DNA from 3 places in the Saccharothrix sp. NBAS 001 genome. Region 3 is predicted to be linked to each of the others. Evidence: riboswitches for the same ligand, from Rfam matches in the RefSeq annotation. Region 3 holds a riboswitch; each other region holds the start of a gene.
What was found. Region 3 has a riboswitch for cobalamin ahead of AC0HI0_RS06375 (prenyltransferase/squalene oxidase repeat-containing protein). Riboswitches for the same ligand answer to the same signal wherever they lie in the genome.
Positions count from the first base shown of each region.

Region 1: linked by a shared signal. The riboswitch ahead of cobN (cobaltochelatase subunit CobN) and the one ahead of AC0HI0_RS06375 (prenyltransferase/squalene oxidase repeat-containing protein) in region 3 are both predicted to bind cobalamin.
Region 2: linked by a shared signal. The riboswitch ahead of AC0HI0_RS26690 (putative cobaltochelatase) and the one ahead of AC0HI0_RS06375 (prenyltransferase/squalene oxidase repeat-containing protein) in region 3 are both predicted to bind cobalamin.

Region 1 is NZ_CM153251.1:142,911-146,159, forward strand. It holds gene AC0HI0_RS00695 (precorrin-8X methylmutase) at 1-84, opposite strand, end outside; gene AC0HI0_RS00700 (hypothetical protein) at 81-1,088, opposite strand; cobalamin riboswitch at 1,101-1,231, shown strand; gene cobN (cobaltochelatase subunit CobN) at 1,266-3,249, shown strand, end outside.
Region 2 is NZ_CM153251.1:6,253,838-6,257,086, reverse strand. It holds gene AC0HI0_RS26700 (quinone oxidoreductase family protein) at 1-241, opposite strand, end outside; gene AC0HI0_RS26695 (TetR/AcrR family transcriptional regulator) at 338-940, shown strand; cobalamin riboswitch at 916-1,040, shown strand; gene AC0HI0_RS26690 (putative cobaltochelatase) at 1,080-3,074, shown strand; gene cobO (cob(I)yrinic acid a,c-diamide adenosyltransferase) at 3,084-3,249, shown strand, end outside.
Region 3 is NZ_CM153251.1:1,465,191-1,468,439, reverse strand. It holds gene AC0HI0_RS06380 (ECF transporter S component family protein) at 1-688, shown strand, start outside; gene AC0HI0_RS06375 (prenyltransferase/squalene oxidase repeat-containing protein) at 741-1,760, opposite strand; cobalamin riboswitch at 1,801-1,928, opposite strand; gene metE (5-methyltetrahydropteroyltriglutamate--homocysteine S-methyltransferase) at 2,030-3,249, opposite strand, start outside.

The sequences.
Region 1 (3,249 bases), 1.3 Mb from region 3:
CAGCCCGGACAGGTCGGCCTCGGCGCGGATGGTGGCGAACGACCGGCGGTAGATCTCCGCGCCGTCCTTGATGTAGCTGGTCACCTGATCTCCTCGTACCCGTCGCCGGTCGCGACGAACTCCACCACGTCGCCAGCCGGCCTGCCGCACCGCCGCGCGCAGCCCGACCAGTGCACCTGGCCCCGGTGCGGGGTACCGATCCAGCGGGCCGCGTCCGCCCGCACGTCGGTCAGCGACTTCGCGCAGCCCGGCCGGCCGGTGCACGCGGTCACCCCGCGCCACGGCGACTCCGGATCGGTGAACAGACCGGACGTGTCGGTGCCGGCGGGCACCACGACGCCGCGCCACGGCGTGACCCGGACCGGCGTGCCCGCGAGCAGCCGCGCGTCCAACCGGCCCAGCGGCACCCCCGCCACCAGGCGGTCGCCGTGCGGACCGGGTGCGACCGGAATCACAGCCGGATCAAGGGTTCTCGGCCCGGGGACGCCCAGCGCAGCGGTGATCTTCCGCACACCGCCGTCCACTTCGGACAAACGCCAGGCGGTGCCCCGGATCGCCTGGAACTCCTCGGCCGCCGCGACCACGGCCGCCACCGGGTCGGTCACGCGCAGTCCCGAGTCGCGGCCGGCCAGCAACAGCGCGTCACCCACCAGGCCGATGTCACCGCCCAGGCCGCTGACCGCCTCACCCACCGTGACCAGGAAGCGTCCGGGCAGGTCGGCCAGGCCGGGCACCCCGCACAGCGCGGCGTCCACCGCGTCCACCAGGTCCTGGTTGTCCTCCAGCGGCGCGGCGATGATGTTGCGCATCCGCTCGTGGGTCGGCGAGGGCAGCAGGCCGGCGTCGCGCAGCCGCGCGCCCAACTCGTGCTCCGCGCCCGGTGCCAGGCCCCTGATCTGCACGTTCGCCCGCGAGGTGAGTTCCAGCCAACCGTCGCCCAGGTCCAGCGCGGCCTGCCGGAGCACGTCGAACCGCGCGGCGGACAGCGTGCCGCCGGGCACCCGGACGCGCGCCAACCCGCCGTCCGCGGCCCGGTGCACGTCGACCGCGCCGGGGCAGGCGTCGGGGCGTTCGCGGTCCTGGGGCATGGGCTGGATGCTAACTCCCCGGTTAGGGTGGGCCGGAACGGCGAAGCAACAGGAGGAAGCCGGTGCGAATCCGGCGCGGTCCCGCCACTGTGACCGGACGCGAGTCCGGGAGTCAGGAACTCCGCCCGCCGTCCCCTACGACCTGGGGCGAGGACCCCCGAGGGATGGAGCCCGCACGTGATCCTGCTGCTGTCGACCTCCGACACGGACCTGCTGTCCGCCCGTTCGAGCGGCGCGGACTTCCGGCTGGGCAACCCCGCCCGGCTGACCGCCGACGACCTGCCCGCCCTCGTGGAGGGCGTCGACCTGGTGGTGGTGCGCATCCTGGGCGGGCGGCGGATGTGGGAAGAGGGCCTGGACCTGCTGCTCGCCGGCCCCCGCCCGGTGGTGGTGCTGGGCGGTGAGCAGAACCCCGACGCGCCGCTGATGGAGCTGTCCACGGTGCCCGGCGGCGTCTGCGCCGAAGCCCACGCCTACCTGGCGCACGGCGGTCCGGTGAACCTCGCCGAACTGCACAAGTTCCTCTCCGACACGGTCCTGCTGACCGGGTTCGGCTTCAACCCGCCGCAGGCCGCGCCGAACTGGGGCGTGCTGGAGCGGCCGGACGGCGCCGCGGGGACCGGCGCGGGGCCGGTGGTCGCGGTCCTGTACTACCGGGCGCACCACGTGGCCGGGAACACCGCGTTCGTGCACGCCCTGTGCGACGCGATCGAGGAGAAGGGCGGCCGGGCGCTGCCGGTGTACTGCGCGTCGCTGCGCACCGCCGAGCCGGCGCTGCTGGCCGAGCTGCGCAAGGCCGACGCGCTGGTCGTCACGGTGCTGGCGGCGGGCGGCACGAAGCCCGCGACCGCGTCGGCCGGCGGTGACGACGACGCGTGGGACGTGGGCGCGCTCGCCGAGCTGGACATCCCGGTCCTGCAAGGGCTGTGCCTGACCAGCAGCCGCGCGGCGTGGGACGAGAACGACGACGGGCTGTCCCCGCTGGACACCGCGACGCAGGTCGCGATCCCCGAGTTCGACGGGCGGATCATCACCGTCCCGTTCTCCTTCAAGGAGATCGACGAGGACGGCCTGACCGTGTACGTGGCGGACCCCGAGCGCGCGCTGCGCGTCGCCGGGATCGCGGTGCGGCACGGGAGGTTGCGGCACATCCCGCCGGCCGAGCGCAAGATCGTGATCATGCTCTCGGCGTACCCGACCAAGCACTCGCGGATCGGCAACGCGGTCGGCCTGGACACCCCGGCCAGCGCGGTCCGTCTGCTGAAGGCGTTGCAGGACAACGGTTACGACATCGGTGACGAGCTGCCCGGCGTGGCCAACCTGGACGGCGACGCGCTGATCCACGCGTTGATCGCGGCCGGCGGCCAGGACGTCGACTGGCTGACCGAGGAGCAGATCCAGGGCAACCCGGTGCGGCTGCCCGCCGCGCGCTACCGCGAGTGGTACGCGACGCTGCCCGAGGACACCCGCGAGGACATGGAGCGGCACTGGGGCCCGGCGCCCGGCGAGCTGTTCGTGGACCGCTCGAAGGACCGCGACGGCGAGATCGTGCTGGCCGGCCTGCGGTCGGGCAACGTGGTGGTGATGGTCCAGCCGCCGCGCGGGTTCGGCGAGAACCCGATCGCCATCTACCACGACCCGGACCTGCCGCCGAGCCACCACTACCTGGCCGCCTACCGGTGGCTGGAGGCCGAGTTCGGCGCGGACGCGGTGGTGCACGTCGGCAAGCACGGCAACCTGGAGTGGCTGCCCGGCAAGACGGTCGGCATGTCCGCCGGCTGCGGCCCGGACGCGGCGCTGGGCGACCTGCCGCTGATCTACCCGTTCCTGGTCAACGACCCGGGCGAGGGCACGCAGGCCAAGCGCCGCGCGCACGCCACCCTGGTCGACCACCTGGTGCCGCCGATGGCCCGCGCGGACAGCTACGGCGACATCGCGCGGCTGGAGCAGCTGCTGGACGAGCACGGCAACATCGCCGCGATGGACCCGGCCAAGCTGCCCGCGATCCGCGCCCAGATCTGGACCCTGATCCAGGCCGCGAAGCTCGACCACGACCTGGGGCTGGACGACCGGCCGCACGACGCCGAGTTCGACGAGCTGATCCTGCACGTCGACGGCTGGCTGTGCGAGATCAAGGACGTCCAGATCCGGGACGGGCTGC
Region 2 (3,249 bases), 4.8 Mb from region 3:
GCCGGCCGTCGGCGGTCACCCCGACCACCTCGGAGCCGAGCCGCCCGTCCGGCGTGACGGCCGCCGGGTACCACGGGAACAGCTTCGCGCCCCGGCCCGACCGGATCACCGTCTCGCCGTAGTTGACGCCGATCGCGGTGACCCGGACCAGCTCCTCGCCCGGTCCGGCGACCGGGTCGGGCACCTCGACCTCCCGCAGCACCTCGGCCGGACCGAACTCCGTGAACCGCACCGCGCGCATGGCTCCCCCTTCGACGGATTAACCGGACCATTGGTCCGGTTGACCTCCGCTACAATACGGACCAACGGTCCGCTTTTGTCAAGGGGAGGTTCGCCGGTGGCCGAACGTGCGGACGCCGCGCGCAACCGCGCGGCGATCCTGGCCGCCGCCTGCCGGCTGATCGGCGAGCACGGCCTCGACGGCGTGAACATGGCGGACGTCGCGGTCGCGGCGGGCGTCGGCAAGGGCACCCTGTTCCGCCGGTTCGGCGACCGGGAGGGCCTGGTCCAGGCCGTCGTCGCGGAGAGCGCGCGGGCGTGGCTGGCCGAGTCCGAGATCCTCGTCACCGCCGCGGACCTGCCCGCCGCCGAGAGGGTGATCACGTTCGTCGGCACCCTGTTCGACCACGTGCTGGCCTCCCTGCCGGTGATCCGGGCGCTGGAGCGGGTGACGGCCGCGAGCACCGGGTGCGACGCGAACTTCGCCCTCACCCACCGCCGCCTCCAGGACCTGATCGCGCAGGTCAGGCCCGATTCGGACGCCGACTACCTGGCGCACGCGCTGCTGGCCAACCTGCGCGGCGAGGTGGTCCACCACCTGGTCCACCGGATGGGGCTGCCGGTCGAGCAGGTCCGTTCGGGTGTGACCGCGCTCGCCCGCGCAGTGCTCACCGGGGACTTGGAGCCGGTCGACCGAAGTGCGACGATGCCGGGGCTGTAGGGGTGCGCGAGGAAGCCGGTGCGAATCCGGCGCGGTCCCGCCACTGTGACCGGGCACGTGGATCCGGGAGTCAGGAACTCGGCCCCCGATCTCACCGCACCGGACCCGGGCGTGGACACCCGAGGAAGGACACCGCCGCATGGGCGCGCGTTTCCCCTTTTCCGCCGTCGTCGGCCACGACGACCTCCGCACGGCGCTGCTGCTCAACGCCGTGCACCCCGGTATCGGCGGGGTGCTCGTCCGAGGCGAGAAGGGAACCGCGAAGTCGACCGTGGTCCGCGCCCTGGCCGCGCTGCTGCCGACCCTGGACGTGGTCGCCGGCTGCCGCTTCGGCTGCGACCCCGCCGTGGACGCCGAGTGCCCGGACGGCCCGCACGACGGCCCGGCGGAACGCCGCACCGCGCGCCTGGTCGAACTGCCGGTCGGCGCGACCGAGGACCGGCTGATCGGCTCGCTGGACCTGGAGCGCGCGCTGACCGAGGGCGTGCGGGCCTACCAGCCCGGCCTGCTGGCCGCCGCGCACCGGGGCGTGCTCTACGTGGACGAGGTCAACCTGCTGCACGACCACCTGGTCGACCTGCTGCTCGACGCCGCCGCGATGGGTCGCGCGCACGTCGAGCGCGAGGGCGTATCCGTCTCGCACGCCGCGTCGTTCCTCCTGGTGGGCACCATGAACCCGGAGGAGGGCGAGTTGCGGCCACAGCTGCTGGACCGCTTCGGCCTCACCGTGGCCGTGCGGGCGGCCCGCGACGTCGGCACCCGGACCGAGGTGATCCGCCGCCGGCTGGCCTACGAGGCCGACCCCGCCGGTTTCGCCGCCCGGTGGGCCGACGAGGACGCCGCGCTGGCCGCCCGGATCGTGGCGGCGCGCGCCCGGCTGTCCGCCGTCGTGCTGCCCGACGCCGAGGTGCGCCGGATCGCCGGCATCTGCGCCGCGTTCGACGTCGACGGGATGCGCGCGGACCTGGTCGTGGCCCGCACCGCCGTCGCGCACGCCGCGTGGCGCGGCGCGGACGAGGTCGCCGAGCCGGACGTGGAGGCCGCCGTCCGGCTGGCCCTGCCGCACCGCAAGCGCCGCGACCCGTTCGACGAGCCCGGCCTGGAGGAGCAGCAGCTCGAAGACGCCATGCGGCAGGGCGCCGAGCACGCCGCCGACGACCCCGACGACGAAGGCCCCGACGACGGCGGTCCCGACGACGGGCCGGACGGCCCGGACGACGGCGGCGGGCTCCCGCAGGACGCCCCCGAAACCCCGTCCGACGCCACCTCGGACAGCTCCGCGCCGCAGCGGCCCGGCGGGTCGTCCGGCGAACGCACGCACGCGCCCGCGCCGTCGTTCAAGGCCCGGCTGCTCCAGGTGCCCGGTGTCGGCGAAGGCGCTCCCGGCAAGCGTTCCCGGGCCCGCGCCCGCACCGGCCGGGTGGTCCGCTCGTCCACCTCGGACGGGTCGGGCCTGCACCTGGTCGGCACGCTCGGCGCGGCGGCGCCGTTCCAGGCCGCGCGCGGGCGCAGCGGCCCCGGTCTGCTGCTGCGCGGCACCGACCTGCGGCTGTCGGTGCGCGAGGGCAAGGAGAGCAACCTGGTCCTGTTCGTGGTCGACGCGTCCGGCTCGATGGCCGCGCGGCAGCGCATGTCGGCGGTCAGCGGCGCGGTGGTCTCCCTGCTGCGCGACGCCTACCAGCGCCGGGACAAGGTCGGCGTGATCACCTTCCGGGGCGCGGGCGCGGAAACCGCCCTGCCGCCGACGAACTCCGTGGACGCCGCAGCGGCCCGGCTGCGCCAACTGCGCACCGGTGGCCGCACCCCGCTGGCCGACGGCCTGCTGCGCGCCCGCCGGGTGCTGGAGGTCGAACGGGTCCGCGACCCGCGCCGCCGCCCGCTGGTGGTGCTGCTCACCGACGGCCGCGCCACCGCCACCGGCTCCGGCGGCGACCCGATGCGCGACGCCCTGCGCGCGGCCGGCCTGCTGGCCGCCGACGAGGTCGCCGCGGTGGTCGTGGACTGCGAGTCCGGCCACGTCCGGCTCGGCCTCGCGGGCCGGGTCGCCCAGGCGCTGGGCGCGGTGTGCCTGCGCCTGGAGGAACTGTCCGCCGACCAGGTCGCCGGCGTCGTGCGCGCCGCGCGGGCCGCCTAGGAGACCGCCGTGCCCCAAGGACAGCCGTCCGTCGTCCCGGTCGACGGGCTCACCACGAAGCAGCGGCGCAACCGGCCCCTGACCATCCTGCACACGGGGGAGATGAAGGGGAAGTCGACCGCCGCGTTCGGGCTCGCGCTGCGCGGGTGGAACCAGGGCTGGTCGATCGGCGTCT
Region 3 (3,249 bases):
CATCCTGCCGGTGCTGATCGTGATCGTGCTGGCCGAGCTGTCCGAGGGCGGCCTGGACGCGAAGGCGTTGGCGCTGCTGGGCGTGCTGTCGGCGGTGAACGCCGGGCTGCGCCCGCTGGGCGCGGGGGTGGCCGGGATCGAGACGGTGTTCTTCCTGCTGGTGCTGTCCGGGCGGGTCTTCGGCGCGGGGTTCGGGTTCGTGCTGGGCTGCACGTCGCTGTTCGCGTCGGCGCTGCTGACCGCCGGTGTCGGGCCGTGGCTGCCGTTCCAGATGTTGTGCTCGGCGTGGATCGGGATGGGCGCGGGCCTGCTGCCACGCCGGGTGACCGGCAAGGCCGAGATCGCGATGCTGGTCGGGTACGGGATCGTGGTGGCCTACGTCTTCGGGTTCCTGATGAACCTGTGGTTCTGGCCGTTCATCGCCGGAGCCGAGGTCGACTACTACGCGGGCCACATCTCGTACGTGCCGGGCGCGTCGGTGCTGGACAACCTGCACCGGTTCGCGATCTTCACCCTGCTCACCTCGACCGCGGGCTGGGACACCGGGCGGGCGATCACCAACACGGTCGCGATCCTGGTGCTGGGGCCGGCGGTGCTCTCGACGCTGCGGCGGGCTTCGCGCAAGGCGTCGCACGGTGTGCTGCCGACGTTCGGCGAACTGTCCACAGCGGACAAGACGTCCCGTTGACCGCGCGGTGGCCGCCCGGGTCGGGGCGGCCACCGCGCGGCGGTTCACCGGATCACGCGCACGCCAGGACCGGGGCCTCGCCCCGGCCGCCGCTGTGCAGGTCGAACAGGGCGACCCCGGCCACGCCGAGGATCGCCTGGGCGGTCGCGCGGGTGACCGTCGCCGGGTCGAAACCCGTTGCCTGGTAGGCGATCGCGCCGCGCTGGTCGACCGGTCCGGCGCAGCCGACCTGCAGGCCCTTGAGGAACTGCCTGGCCTTGTGCGCGCCGACCAGCCGGCCGCCGGCCTTCAGCGCCTGCCCGGCCAGGCCGGTGCTGTTGGAGTTGGGCGGGTTCGCGCCCACCCCGAAGCCGCCGTTCGCGTGCTGCACGCCCACCAGCCACGACAGGCCCTGCTGGGCCTTGAGCGGGCGGCCGACCGCTTGCAGCGCCTGGGTGACCATCGCGGTCGAGTCCACGTCGCTGACGCACGGGGTGGTCGCGAGGTCGAGCGGGAACCCGCCGTCCGGGCACTGCGTGCCGACCAGGAAGTTCACCGCCGACGCGGGCGCGCCCGCCGCCGTGCGGTCCAGCGCGAGCAGCGCCAGGGACTGGCTGAACGCGTTGCTGTAGTCGCCGAAGGCCGAGACGTCGGAGAACCGGCCCGACGGGGTGAGCAGCGCGCGCAGCCCGGCGTCGAGGTCCACCCCGCCGAACGAGGCGGGGTTCTTGCCGGCGACCAGCGCGGCGAGCAGCAGCTTGGCGTGCGCGCCCGCGTACGCCTCACCGCCGGAACCGATGTAGCCGGCCGTGACGGAGGGCTGCCCGAGCCACGCGATCGCGCGGTCGGCGTAGTCGTCGGCGGTGCGCGTCGCGGCGAACGCGAACACCGCGTCGATCGTCAAGCCCTGGCTGGGGTAGAGCACACCCCCGAAGTCCACCTCCAGGCGTTCGCCGTCGGCCATCTGGCGGGCGAGCCAGCCGGCCGCGGCGTCGGCGCGGTTGTGGGTGGTCGGGGTGGCGGCGGCGACGGCCGGTGCGAGCAGCACCAGGCCGCACAACAGCGTGAGGACAGCGGAAATACTACGTCTCATGGACGGTGTGACCTTTCCCTGCGTACCACGACAGGAGTCGGCGGGAAGGCGCGGTGCGGGTACTCGGGCTCACCGTCCACGAGGGACGGCACACCGTTGCGGGTCAGCGCCGGATTCGCACCGGACTTCCCCCGACAACCGCGCATTCGGTTGGCCCGCCAAGCTTGCCATCCGAGACGGCCCCGGGCATCGACCATTCGGTGCGCCGGTGCGGACGTCCGGAGCAGCGCGGCGCGGGCACCCGGACCCGGGCGCCCGCGCCGACCGGCTCACGCCAGGGTTTCCCGGACCCGGCGGGTGGCCGCGACCAGGTTGCGCAGCGCGGGCTCGACCTCGGCGTAGCCCCGGGTCTTGAGCCCGCAGTCCGGGTTGACCCACAACCGGTTGCCGGGCACGACCCGGGACGCGGCGGCGACCAGCCCGGCCACCTCGTCGGTGCCCGGGACGCGCGGCGAGTGGATGTCGTAGACGCCCGGCCCGACGCCCCGGCTGAACCCGACCGACCGCAGGTCGTCCAGGACCTCCATCTTCGACCGGGCCGCCTCGATCGTGGTCACGTCCGCGCCGAGCCCGTCGATCGCGTCGATGACCTCGCCGAACTCCGAGTAGCACAGGTGGGTGTGCACCTGCGTGCCGGTCGCCGCGCCCGACGTGGCCAGCCGGAAGGCCCCCACCGACCAGTCGAGGTACGCCCGGTGGTCGGCGGCCCGCAGCGGCAGCAGTTCGCGCAGCGCCGGTTCGTCGACCTGGATGACGCGGATGCCGGCGGCCTCCAGGTCGGCGACCTCGTCGCGCAGCGCGAGGGCCACCTGGTCGGCGGTGTCGCCCAGCGGCTGGTCGTCGCGCACGAACGACCACGCCAGGATCGTCACCGGTCCGGTCAGCATCCCCTTCACCGGGCGGTCGGTCAGCGACTGGGCGTAGGCGCTCCACGGCACGGTGATCGGCGCTGGCCGGGACACGTCGCCGTGCAGGATCGGCGGGCGCACGCACCGCGAGCCGTAGGACTGCACCCAGCCCAGGTCGGTGACCGCGAAGCCGTCGAGGTGCTCGGCGAAGTACTGGACCATGTCGTTGCGCTCGGGTTCGCCGTGCACCAGCACGTCGAGCCCGATGTCCTCCTGCAACGCGATCACCCGGGCGATCTCGGCGCGCATCCGCTCGTCGTACTCGCCCGCCGCCAGCTCGCCCGACCGCAGGCCGGCGCGGGCGGTGCGGATCCCGGTCGTCTGCGGGAAGGACCCGATGGTCGTGGTGGGCAGCGCGGGCAGGCCGAGGTGGGCGTCCTGCGCCGCCGCCCGCTCGGCGTAGGGCGCGCGGTCGCGGTCGTGCGGCCCGAGCCCGGCCAGCCGCGCCCGCACGGTGTCGTCCCGGCGGGGAGCGGCGAGCGGCTCGTCCGCCGCGTCCGCCCATGCCCCGTCCACGCCCTCGCGCAGCGCCTGCCCGAGCAGCACGACCTCGCGGACCTTCTGCCGGGCGAACGCCAGCC